3 regions of the Paenibacillus sp. NPDC057886 genome follow, and region 2 is predicted to be linked to each of the others. Evidence: riboswitches for the same ligand, from Rfam matches in the RefSeq annotation. Region 2 holds a riboswitch; each other region holds the start of a gene.
What was found. Region 2 has a riboswitch for thiamine pyrophosphate ahead of thiC (phosphomethylpyrimidine synthase ThiC). Riboswitches for the same ligand answer to the same signal wherever they lie in the genome.
Positions count from the first base shown of each region.

Region 1: another riboswitch for thiamine pyrophosphate. It lies ahead of ACFVQB_RS04960 (thiaminase II/PqqC family protein); the one in region 2 lies ahead of thiC (phosphomethylpyrimidine synthase ThiC).
Region 3: another riboswitch for thiamine pyrophosphate. It lies ahead of ACFVQB_RS32280 (ABC transporter ATP-binding protein); the one in region 2 lies ahead of thiC (phosphomethylpyrimidine synthase ThiC).

Region 1 covers NZ_JBHVMZ010000001.1:1,109,818-1,114,041, reverse strand. Annotated here, with positions in the region: gene ACFVQB_RS04975 (TetR/AcrR family transcriptional regulator) at 1-398, opposite strand, end outside; gene ACFVQB_RS04970 (GNAT family N-acetyltransferase) at 448-981, opposite strand; gene ACFVQB_RS04965 (thiaminase II/PqqC family protein) at 1,025-1,234, opposite strand; partial or broken gene ACFVQB_RS04960 (thiaminase II/PqqC family protein) at 1,220-1,435, opposite strand; TPP riboswitch at 1,622-1,720, opposite strand; gene ACFVQB_RS04955 (hypothetical protein) at 1,767-2,057, opposite strand; gene ACFVQB_RS04950 (NAD(P)/FAD-dependent oxidoreductase) at 2,066-3,196, opposite strand; gene ACFVQB_RS04945 (AraC family transcriptional regulator) at 3,438-4,224, shown strand, end outside.
Region 2 covers NZ_JBHVMZ010000007.1:62,921-67,144, forward strand. Annotated here, with positions in the region: gene thiC (phosphomethylpyrimidine synthase ThiC) at 456-2,240, opposite strand; TPP riboswitch at 2,617-2,730, opposite strand; gene ACFVQB_RS23250 (IclR family transcriptional regulator) at 2,850-3,593, opposite strand; gene ACFVQB_RS23255 (alpha/beta hydrolase) at 3,952-4,224, shown strand, end outside.
Region 3 covers NZ_JBHVMZ010000015.1:7,158-11,381, forward strand. Annotated here, with positions in the region: gene ACFVQB_RS32270 (ABC transporter substrate-binding protein) at 1-413, opposite strand, end outside; gene ACFVQB_RS32275 (ABC transporter permease) at 461-1,273, opposite strand; gene ACFVQB_RS32280 (ABC transporter ATP-binding protein) at 1,260-2,027, opposite strand; TPP riboswitch at 2,203-2,305, opposite strand; gene hisC (histidinol-phosphate transaminase) at 2,411-3,532, opposite strand; gene ACFVQB_RS32290 (ATP-binding cassette domain-containing protein) at 3,557-4,224, opposite strand, start outside.

The sequences.
Region 1 (4,224 bases), on a different contig from region 2:
TCACCAAATACCTGGACCAGCCGTTCAGATAACCAATTTAATTGCATGCGGGTCAAATTTTTCAGATCGCATTCTCCAGAGTAGAAGCCTGTCCAGAATAACTCCACAACCAGCTTTTTTTCCGGCAAAATCATCGGCACCATAATCTGATCCACCAGCAAGTCAAAATCGGAAGCGTAGCTTTGGCTCTCCAAATCTTTGCGAATCTTCATGTCCTCCTGTACACGCTGCTCCAGAATGGCTAGAATACAATCATCCTTTGAACCAAAGAATTTATAAAATGTCCCTTTGGACACACCTGACTCGTCTAGAATCATTTGAATGGAGGTGTTGGTCACCCCATATTTTTCAAAGAGTACAAGCGCTGAGTCCAATAACATTTGTTTCCGTTTATTCATAAGCTCCCCCTGGATGATTTGGGTGGTTCACGTCAAGACATCTAATAATCTACTGCAAATCGACTGCAAACATCACATGTTCCTTCCAAATTCCCTTGATTTTAATATTCTGGCGGTCCGTCTCCTGGAAACCCGCCTTGCGAAGCACTTGAATCGATCCGGCATTGTCGGGCAGCGCACCTGCCTCCACTCGTTTTATTCCCGCTTCATTCATGGCAAAATCCAGTGCTAGCCGAAGGGCTTCGCTCATGTATCCCTTGCCATTCTGCACCTGATCGAGCACATAACCAACAATCCATTTGGTGGTGGAATCCAGTTCAAGTTCAAATAGAGAAATCTCTCCAATGAGCTCATGTGTATTGTTCATGAAGATCCCGAAAGAGTAACGTTTCCCTTCTTCCCTGGCCTTGTTCCAACCTTCAAGAAGAGAGATCTGGCCCTCCAGTGTATAGAATGTATCCGATCGTTCACTTGCCGATATTTCTTCGAAAACAGCCCGGTTACGGAACTGCAAATCCAGCAGTGACGGCGCGTCCTCCACGTTCAAAAATCGTAAATAGATACGTTCTCCACGATTGTCCATCTGTATGTTCATCCTTATCTCTGGTTGTAGTAGATTGCATTCATCAGAAGTACGAGAGTTGCCGTTTATAAGCCATATCCCAGAACAGATATTCAAATTCAACACTTCTTCTGAATATGTCTTCAACGGCTTCCAGTTCCTGCTCGGTTTTATGTTCACATAATGCATCCAGTGTATCATAGAACCATTCGAATGAGTCGCGGAATTCATCACTTGCATAATTTTCATCCAGCGTAATCCCAAATCCATTCATGTAATTTCGATGCAAATCCATTTCTTCGTACAGAATAGCGTGTTGAATCACCGTAAAGTTTGTCATCAGTTTTTCATCTATCGCCTTCACCGCACCCATGGCAAAAATCTTCGCATATTCAATCAGATATGTATAGTCCTGAAGAAGATAAAACTTAAACGCTTCCTGATCCAGTGTACCTTTCCCCATTTCGTGCAAAAAAGGATGGTTGTATCCATCTTCTCATACGGTTCTGGACTTATCTTTTAACGTTCTTGAAAATGACATGATCATGTCTCCTTTTATTAAAATGATAATGTCCCATCTTCAATCCAGCTATCGCGTTCTCTCATCCAAAATGCAAACCAAAAAGCCCTTGTCCTATTTTCGGCAAGGGCAAAATAACATGAGTACATGTCATTTGCTCCCTACGTCAGTATTAACTAACAGGTTCAAAGGGTCAGGTTTTAACCTTCTCAACTGCGAACAGTCCCCCTGCAAATAGCTCAGGCTTATTACAACATGTGTTTTTCCAAATGTCAAACCATTCCTATTAATCTTCAAGTTCCCCTAAATCTTCTTGCAAGTTCTTAAGTCGAATGCGGATATCCTTAATCATACTTTGCAATTTGTTTAACTCATCCACCAATTGTTGCTCATTAGAGACGTTTGTCGCTGAAGTTGAATGATACGCTGGAGACATCCTTAACTGATTTAAGTCCGATTCATATACCCTCCGCTCTTCCTCGGCTTTTGCCAATTCCTCCTCGGCGATGCCAATCTGGTGCTCCAGATAGATGATGTCTGAGGAGTTGCCGTGAGTTAAGCGCTGTGAATATGTCATAGTTCACCTCATTTCTGATCATCCATTGCTTTTCCAAGGTCATATGGCTGAATATCGATATCCAAATCCATACCCAAAGCCAGCTTGGCCAGTTGACTTCCAATAAAAGGCCCCATCGTTAATCCGGACGCTCCAAGCCCGTTAGCTGTGATCAAACCATCCCAACCAGGAACAGCACCCATTACCGGAAGAAAACCCGGTGTAAACGGACGGAATCCTACTCTTACTTCCTCAAACGTGCTATCAGCTAAACCGGGAGCCAGTTCCAACCCTTTATTCAAAATTTCCTGCATTCCTCCTGCGGTTACTCTTGTATCATAGCCTTCAATATCATTTTCGTGAGTCGCCCCGATCACAATCTTCTGTTGATCAAAGGCTAACAGATATTGATCCGAAGGAGGCATGACTACAGGCCAGTTTCCAGTGTCTTCTCGATTGTGAACCTGCAAATGCATAATTTGCGCCTTCTGATAATGAACCTTGAAATCAATGCCCAAAGGCTTGAACAGTTCACTCGCCCAAGCGCCGGCACACACAATAACCTCGTCAGCCGATATGATTTTACCGTCAACAACGACTCCGGTCACCCGGTCCGATTCAAATTGAAGTGCCGCGTCCCCATTCATCAGGACCGCTCCATTTCGCTGTGCCGATCGGATTAAGGCATCACGCAGTGCACGTCCATCGATACGCGCAGCACCGCTGATGTAGACTGACTGAACGTTTTCCTCCAGAAGAGGAAAACGCTCATGGGTTTCTTTTGCATCCAGACGGGTAATATCCGCAATCTCCGGTGCATCTTCTTTACGAAGGTGTGCCCGCTCCTGCATCTTGTTGATTTTCTCCACATCCGTATGAATACTAAGCGCACCCACTTGAGCATATCCTGTTTCCGTTTCCCCTTCACTTTTGAGTTCTTCAATTAATCCGGGATAAAAACGTGCACCTGCCTTGGCAAGCTGATACCAATCCTGGTTGCGGCGCTGAGATAACCAGGGACAGATGATCCCGGCAGCAGCATCCGTAGCCTGTCCCCAATCTTTCCGGTCTATAATAAGAACTTCCGCACACCGCTTTGCCAATTGATACGCTGTGGAAGCCCCAAGAATTCCTGATCCTACGACGATGACTTTCTTCATGACTGCATCCCTTTCCTAAATCACTGTATCCATTATAGCGTATACTGTTTGGTCTGATAATGGCAAGGCATCGACATCGCAAAACATATTCCTAAAAGGTTTTCGATAAGAGGGTTGTCGAATTAAATAGACCGTATAAATTAATGTTATTTATGTAATATAATTCAAATCAATTTTCTTTTAACGCTGTATACACGCCATTTACGCCACGATCTTTCACGAAATGAGGAATAACACAACGATGCCGAAACCTAGTATGGGGAATTCGCTGGATACCGATATGCCGCTTATGATTACAGGTCAAAACCAGCTGACCGTAGATGAATTAATGAATTGGAACGGCCATTCACGGGATTACAGTATTGTGCAGTGTATCGGAGGAACAGGGAAAATCGCAGCCCAAAATCATGAGTTTTCGATCCGGGAAGGAACCACTCTTATTATGTTCCCGGAGGTGACATACCGTTACGACAATCTGAGTGATTCATTGTTGTTCGATTGTCTGTCCTTTAATGGCTATTTATTGCCCCGGTTTCTGCATACCTTGCAGATCGGGGAGCTGCGCGCCTTCAAGCCGGATGGAATGCTTCATATCCTGTTGCATGAAATAACGTTGGCGCTGCAGTCCCGGCACAAGGATCAGATCTGGCACGTATCGGCATTGCTATACATGCTTCTGGTCAGATTAACGATTGATGGAGATCGTTATGGTGCTTATGAACGCTCGGATGCACGATTAAAGCTGGCCGGACTTGTTACTTTTATCAAGCAAAATTATCATCAGGATATCTCGCTCTCCATGCTGGCTCAGCAAATGGACGTCACCGAACAACATTTAAATCGGATATTCAAAAAGGAATTCCAAATGACTCCGCTTGATTATCTGACACGATATCGGTTGTTGAAAGCCAAGGAAATGCTCGTCCACGACGCTGGAATAACGGCCCACGAGATTGCCCGGGCTGTCGGTTTCAACAGCGCCAGTTATTTTGGATCCGTATTCAAAAAATATGAAGGAATCTCCCCTA
Region 2 (4,224 bases):
TTATTTTGTACAGCCAATTTGTGGTGGGAAATAGGTTGCCTCCGGTGGGAGGTGATCCTATGAACTTCTCTTTCAACGACGTAATCGTGTTCGCAATGTTAATTATTGCGCTCCTGACATACATCGACCGTAAAAAGAAGTGACCCGCCACAGGTTGACGGCCTGACGGGTCACTTCGTCTGAATTATGCTGCACTTGGAGGAATACCTACCGCAAATGCTGTGCAGGAGTAGCCATTGGCCTGGCTACTCTTATTTGTTTTTACTTATATTCATTTTATTAAACACCTGTGAGACAATCAACCTATAACTGATAAAATATGTTGTGTCGTAATCCTTGTCCTTCGAAATGAAGTGTACGTACCACATACCAAGTAAGAGCCGCTCGTCTCCGCAATCACGGAGAGGAACGGCTTTTCACTATGTCAGGCCGCCCAGATTGCGCTGTAACGACGCCTAAGGGCGGGTCCGGTATTCCTCAGCCTTTTCCAACATGCCCGCTGCCACAGCCTCATTTTCGGACAAACCTTTGTCCGCGGCAAAGGCACGAATATCCTGCGTAATGCGCATGCTGCAAAATTTCGGCCCGCACATGGAGCAGAAATGGGCTTCCTTAGCCCCTTCGGCCGGCAACGTCTCATCGTGGTAGGATAGCGCACGTTCCGGGTCGAGTGACAGGTTGAACTGATCGCGCCAGCGGAACTCGAACCGTGCTTTGGACAGCGCATCGTCCCGCCGCTGGGCACGAGGGTGACCTTTCGCCAGATCAGCGGCATGAGCAGCGATCTTGTAGGCGATAACCCCTTCCCGCACATCCTCCTTATTGGGCAGGCCCAGATGCTCTTTTGGCGTAACATAACAGAGCATCGACGTTCCGAACCAACCGATCATCGCCGCTCCAATGGCTGAGGTAATATGGTCATAGCCTGGTGCAATATCGGTCGTCAGCGGTCCCAGCGTATAGAAAGGCGCCTCTTTGCAAATCTCCATCTGGAGATCGACATTCTCCTTAATCTTGTGCATCGGCACATGTCCCGGACCTTCAATCATCACCTGCACATCATGCTTCCATGCAATCTGTGTCAGTTCGCCGAGCGTAGCCAGTTCCGCCATCTGGGCTTCATCATTGGCATCATAGATGCTGCCTGGGCGGAGTCCATCTCCGAGAGAGAAGGCTACATCATACCTTTTCATAATCTCGCAGATTTCTTCAAAATGGGTATACAAAAAATTCTCCTGATGATGCGCAAGGCACCATGCTGCCATGATGGACCCGCCCCGTGACACAATGCCCGTCATGCGCTTGGCGGTCATCGGAATATATCGCAGCAGCACGCCTGCATGGATCGTAAAGTAGTCCACACCCTGCTCTGCCTGCTCTATGAGCGTGTCACGATACAAGTCCCAGGTCAGTGCTTCGGCTTCCCCATTGACCTTCTCCAGCGCCTGATAGAGCGGTACTGTTCCAATTGGTACAGGTGAATTGCGGATGATCCATTCGCGGGTTGTATGAATGTCCTTGCCTGTGGAAAGATCCATCACCGTATCCGAACCCCAACGTACCGCCCAAGTCATCTTCTCCACCTCTTCCTCGATGGAAGAAGATACCGCAGAGTTTCCGATGTTCGCATTGATCTTCACATGAAAATGACGCCCGATCAGCATCGGCTCACTCTCCGGGTGATTGATGTTCGACGGCAGGATGGCTCTGCCACTCGCCAGCTCCTGCCGTACAAACTCCGGCTCCACCCCTTCACGAATAGCGGCGAACTCCATCTCCGGCGTGATCATTCCCTGCCGTGCATAATGCATTTGGGTCACGCTGCGCCCTGCCTGTCCCCGTAATGGTTTACCACGCAAGCCTGGATACTTCTCGGCTCCAGTTCGCTTCCCTCCCGGTTTCAGTCCGTTATCCTCCGGTCTTACCGTTCGTCCCTGGTAGGCTTCAACATCTTCACGCTCCGTAATCCAGCGGGTACGCAGCGCCGGCAGACCTGCCCGGATATCGGCATGAAATTCGGGATCGGTCATTGGCCCGCTCGTATCGTAGACACGCAGCGGTTCGTTATGCTCCACCCCTTGGGGAGTATTGGTGTCATGAAGGGCAATTTCACGCTCCGGTACAGCAATGTCCGGTCGTGAGCCATGAATGTACACTTTGCGGCTGCCCGGGAAGGGCTGAACCCGCCCCACCGTACCTTTTTCCTTTGCCAACTGCTGATCCTGCTTGTCCTGTCCCATCGCTTCTTGTCCCGTTTGTTTTCCTGTGCTCATCGCTCTTGTCTCCTCCTCATTGGTGATCGCCTGGATTGAAATGCTTGCGCACGGGTCCAAAATCATCCACAGCATAGAAAAAGAAAGAGCGACCATACAACACAAAATAGGGACATACACTTCAAGTAATACAGACAGTCGAGGCAAAAGATATCCACCCCAATGCTCGCCAATGGCTCCCAGCTCTTTATCCAAAAGCAGCTCTGACACCAGCTTCCGCCTGTTTACTGTATAAAAAAAGCCGGTTCCCAAGGGAACCGGCTTATGTCCATCACCAATAACGCCCCTAATACAGACGCCTTAACGGAGTCCATCCATAGGTCACATCATATGGTGTTCGTGGTCGTATCGCCGATTACTTCCCTACGCTGGTATGATCCAGATCAGGTGCAAAGGGTCCGGAATCTCATGCGATTCCGTCTCAGTCCGGACAATTCGGACTCCCCCAGTAACGTTAACAAGTTGCAGCATCTAAGCCGCAGATTCATATTCAATTATGCTGACCCCGTTGGGCCGTCCATTACAGAGTAGCGCAACCGAATCATAAAAACAACCTTTATATTCCAGAACATAAAATCAGGATAACATAAGTCCCATCTGTGTAGCAGCTTCCTTCAGCACAGGAGCGTATTCATGCAACGTCTCCTGCGAGAGGCGACTAACAGGCCCGGATACGGACAGGGCAGCAGCAATGTTGCCTTTCCGATCCATGATCGGTACAGATACTGCCGCGGCTCCCGGTTCACGTTCCTCATAACTTGTTGCGTAGCCATATTCCAGAATGTCTTTCATCTGTGCCAAATATACTTTGGGATCGATAAATACCGGCCACTCCGGCCCATTCATCAGATCTTCGCGGTCCTCTTCGGTAGCAAAAGCCATCAGCACTTTGCTGGATGCTCCCACGGATAACGGAAGTCTGACGCCCACCGGAGCTACACGACGAATCGCCTGATCACTCTGTACGGCTTGAATTCGAATCCGCTCACTGCCATCACGCAGATATAAGCTCACGGTTTCGCCCAGTCGATCTCTGAGCCGCTCCATTGCAGGCAGTAGCAGAATAGCAGGATCATCGCTGCGAGACATATGGGCAGACAGTTCCCAGATGCGTATGCCAAGTCGATACTTCTCGGTGGCTGCATCCCGAATCACGAACCCCTTGTCCTCCAAAGTAGCCATCAGACGATGGACTGTACTTTTGTGCAGGCCGATCTGGCTGGCAATTTCTGTGAGCCCCAGATCACTGCGGGTTGTAAAACACAATAATATATCCAGCGCCCGTTCTACAGCCCGGACGGTTAACTTTCGGTCTTCCATGGCAAGTTGCCCTCCTCATGTTTCATCACATGAAACTTGGTTACATAAATTATATGAGAAACGGTCTCATCTGTAAACCAAAAAGCGCCATTTGGAATAGGGATATTTGTAAATATTTTCTTTTTATAAATTAAAATCCCCTGCTATTTGCACCCTAAGGAAATGTTAACCAGATATCTTCAGAACTATATAACAATTGCGTAACAAATGCCTCCAATCAATTGACTTTGACTATATTGGAACATACGATAAAGATATATTAAATTAAGATTTTGCTTCATAAGTAGTCAGAAAAATTATTTATCCGCTCTGTTCGATTCGTTGTTATCTTCATTTGATTTTTAAAGGAGGGGCAATCATGTATCCGACATCCCAGAGCGAAGCCCCGCTGCAAACGAAAGTGTCAGATCTGCCTTCTTCGTTATCACCGAGGCTGATCCGGTTCAAACATATTGTCGTGGCGTTGTTGCTCTCCGTTGTTTTTTTTCTGCTCTTTTGTTTCATTGCACTACACGGTTATATTGCTTGGGTATTATCCAATCCAACTGTAGCGCCTGTATTCTCCAATCCCATGCAGGCGAAGAACATGAAGTATCAAGACATCACGTTCCCGGCAGCAGACGGCAGTCGA
Region 3 (4,224 bases), on a different contig from region 2:
TGACGAACGACGGCTGCAATCGAACGTACAGGAATGTTCTCCCCACGCGCGAGCAAGATTTGCGGCTGGTAGCTTAGTGCCAGATCGATTTTCCCGGCGGCAACAAGCTTGAGTGAGTCATTGGTATCGGCAGGCATCTGAACATCGACATCCAGACCTTGATCCGCGAAGTAACCTTTTTCCTGAGCAACATAGATGAAGGAATGCACTGCATTCGGATACCAATCGAGCATGATGGATAGCTTGTCTCTGGATTCCGATGGCGTTTCGATCGCAGATGATTTTGTATCTTTTGCATTGGTAGTTGAATCTGTGGCAGGTGTGTTGGTACTCGTATTTCCGCATCCGCTTACGATCAGCAACAGAGACATGAGCAGAATGGGGAGCAGGGAATATATATCCTTTTTATTCATAACGTAAAGTTCCTCGTTTCCTTGTTATCTGTTTTGAAATCCGAAAATTATCCAGTTTTTCTTCTACCTGCATGACGTGGTGTACTGAATCTTCTTTCCATCCATGCAATGAGTACAAACAGGGCGATACCGAGCAGGGATAACAGCACAATGGCGGCGAACATTGCATCCGTGTTCATATTGCTCGACATTCTGCGGCTGAAGTAACCAAGACCCTTGCTTCCACCGAGCCATTCCCCGATCGTTGCACCGACCACACAATACACCACAGACATTTTCAGTCCCGAAAAGAAGGAGGGAAGGGCAAGTGGAATCTGGAGTTTGCGAAAAATATCCCACTTGCTGGCCCCCATCGTCAGCAGCAGTTCACGCTGCTCCGGATCACCCTGGCGCAGGCCATCGTAGGTGCTCACCACAATCGGGAAAAATGCGATCAGGAATACCACCGCGACTTTACTCCACAGCGTGTAGCCAAACCACAGGATGAAGACGGGGGACAGGGCAATCAGCGGGACCGTCTGACTGATCACGATGAAGGGATATAACGCTTTTTCAATCGACCGATTCATATGCATACCTGTTGCAAGTGCAATTCCGGCACCAATGGACAAGCCAAAACCAACGACAACCTCCATCAAGGTAGCGGGCAGATGTGTAGCCAGCAAGAGGCGGCGATGCTCATACAGCGAACTGGCAATCGCCGTCGGTGCTGGAATGATGAAGGAAGGCACCCATCCTATACGCACAATCCACTCCCAGATGACAAGCAGCAAGACCATGAGCAAAAGAAACAGAGCATAACGGGCAAGCCAACCTCTTACGCTATTCTTCATGCTGTCTCTCAAGTTAACGTCTCGCATGCAACTGTTCCTCCAGTAGTCGTCTCATCTGAACGAGAGCCGGTTCGTAGATCATGTCCGAATGTCTTGGACGTGCCAAAGGTACCGTCAGATCCTGCAGCTGTTGGCCTTGGCCCCCCGGAGTTAACAGGATAATCCGATCACTGAGCAGCAGGGCTTCTTCAATGTCATGTGTGATGAACAACACGGTTTTGCCCAGGCCTTCCCATAGCTCCAGCAGCCAGCGATGCATCTCCCGTTTGGTCAGGGCATCGAGTGCGCCGAATGGTTCATCCAGCAGCATGAGTTGGCCACCTGTCAGCAAAGTACGAAGCATCGCGACACGCTGGCGCATGCCACCTGACAACTCGTCCGGGTAAGCATGTGCGTGGCCGGATAAGCCAAATCTGTCGAGACCAGCCAGAATGTCTGCTCGAATCCTTACCTTATCCTGCCGACCTGCAGCAAGTTCAGCGGGAAGCATGCAATTCTCCATGACGGTTCGCCAGGGTAACAGGAGGTCCTTTTGCGGCATGTAGGCCACCTGCCCCAGTCGCTTTCCTTCTTGAACCCAAGGAATTTCAATGGTTCCGTGGGTTGGCTCAAGCAGGCCTGCCAGCAGCTTGAAGAGGGTGCTTTTACCGGAGCCGCTGGAACCGATGAGCGAGACGAATTCGCCTTTGGCTACACGCATCGACACATTGGAGAGCACGGGGGAATCCCTTTTTCCCGGGAAAGCGTAGCTCATGTTGTGAATGGTTATATCGTTATCCATCTCGTTCCGTTCCCCCTTGTTATTCAAACTTCAAATTTCAAACTGCGGATATTCAATTACACCTTCTGATCTGCCCGCAGAACGCGAAAAAGACCCACCCATTTCCGGAGAAATGAGTGGGTCTGTAAGTCAATTCACATTAAATTTCATCATCAACATGAAAAAATCCGCTTACTGAGAGGCCGCTCCACTTCCCTCCGCTGGTATGATCCAGATCAGGTTCAAAGGGTCCGAATCGTTCGATTCGTCTCAGCCGCAAGGCTCCCCTAGTGCAATGTTTAAGATATGCAGTTGTGTGTTCAGCATATATCACATGCAAGTGGAATGTAAAGAGGGTGGCCTAAAAGAAGTGTGAGTACTGTGAGTTGGGAAAGTAACCTATTCTAATCGTTTGAATGTAACAGCGAATCAAGCTCCCCGATCAGACGGGCAATCTGCTCTGGTGTACCAATCGTAATCCGAAGCCAGGTAGGCATACCGAATTCGGCACCGCCACGGACAGAGATGCCTCTGTTCAACAATTCTTTGGTAATCGGGCTACTATCCTGCAACAGATCAACCATGATGAAATTCGTTTCGGAAGGGATGTAGGGTAAGTTCCACTGGTCAAAAGATTGCATTAACGTTTCCCGTCCCTGATGATTGTAGTGCAGGCAATGAGAGACAAATTCATGATCATCCAGGCTGGCTGAAGCAGCGGCTTGAGATGTGGTTGTTAGACTGATGGGCAGCTTGACCCGGTTAATGCCTTCAATGATGCTTTCATTCCCGATGCCATATCCGATTCGCAGGCCGGCAAGTCCATATATTTTGGAGAAGGTCCGCAAAATAATCAGATTATTATACTGCTCCAGCAGCTTAACCGTATCAGGGTAATCTTCACTCTCCGCGAATTCATAATACGCTTCGTCCAGGACAACCACGACATGGGAGGGAACATGTTCGAGTAAACCAAGTAAGGCATCTGCCGTGAAAATGGTTCCCGTTGGATTATTCGGATTGCACAGCCAGATGATTCGGGTAGAAGCATTGATCCGCTGCCGGAATAGCTCCAGGTCCAGCGAATGGTTGACCAACGGCACTTCATGGATGACACCGCCTGCCAGCAGCGTAGCACCCTTGTACCAGTTAAAGGAGGGCACCGGAATGAGTGATTCCTCACCAGGATTAAGATAGGCTTGGGCGGTAAGGGTCAGGAGCTCGAATGATCCACTGCCAAATACCAGTTGGGATGTACGCACACCCAGTCGCTCCGCAAGTTTGTCACGCAGCAGTTGGCTGGAACCGTCGGGGTATTGTGCCAAAAGATCGGAGCCCAGCGATCTGACCGCTTCCGCAGCCAGGGGAGAAGAGCCAAACGGATTCTCATTCGCTGCAAGTCGATCCACAGTTTCCAGTCCCAACTCCCGCCGGATCTGTTCCATGGATTTGGCAGGAGTATAAGCCGGAATTTGATTTAACAGGTCTTTAACAGGAGGAGAGGGTACGGGTGAAAGGGATTGCATAATCATGCCTTCTTTCCAGTGGAATTAGATCGAGAATGATATCTGTTTCTGGGAAATCTGCTGTGGTGTCTCTTGTTGAGGAGTCAACAAGCGATTCAGAATCAGGTTTTCAAAATGAGCAAACCCGCTGTCCCGAACGCGTGGGCGCTCCAGCGTAATTCGGGTATCCATCGTTATATGACCATCCTCGATTAACAGTACCCTGTCTGCCAGCGCAACCGCCTCGCTGACATCATGAGTGACCAGAATGACGGTCAGATCTTCTTCTACCCACAAGCGTTCGATTAATTGCTGCATCTCAATTCGGGTTAATGCATCCAATGCACCCAGCGGTTCATCCAGCAGCAGTAAGCGCGGATGACTTGCGAGTGCCCGTGCCAAGGCGACACGTTGTTTTTGTCCGCCAGATAATACCCCCGGCCAGTCACCTTCACGCTCTCCAAGTCCTACATTGCGAAGCGACTGGCGTGCATCTTCCTTGTTCTTGTCGGGGATGCCCAGTCGTACATTGTCGAGAACGGATTTCCAAGGCAGCAGCCGGGCTTCCTGAAACAGAAACCGTGTCTCGGGTGCTGTACTACCAAGCTTTCTGTTGCCCAGCATAATGCTCCCGGAAGAGGGGGGTTCCAGCCCGGCGATCAGACGCAGTAAAGTACTTTTGCCACAACCGCTTCGTCCAACGATGGCTACAA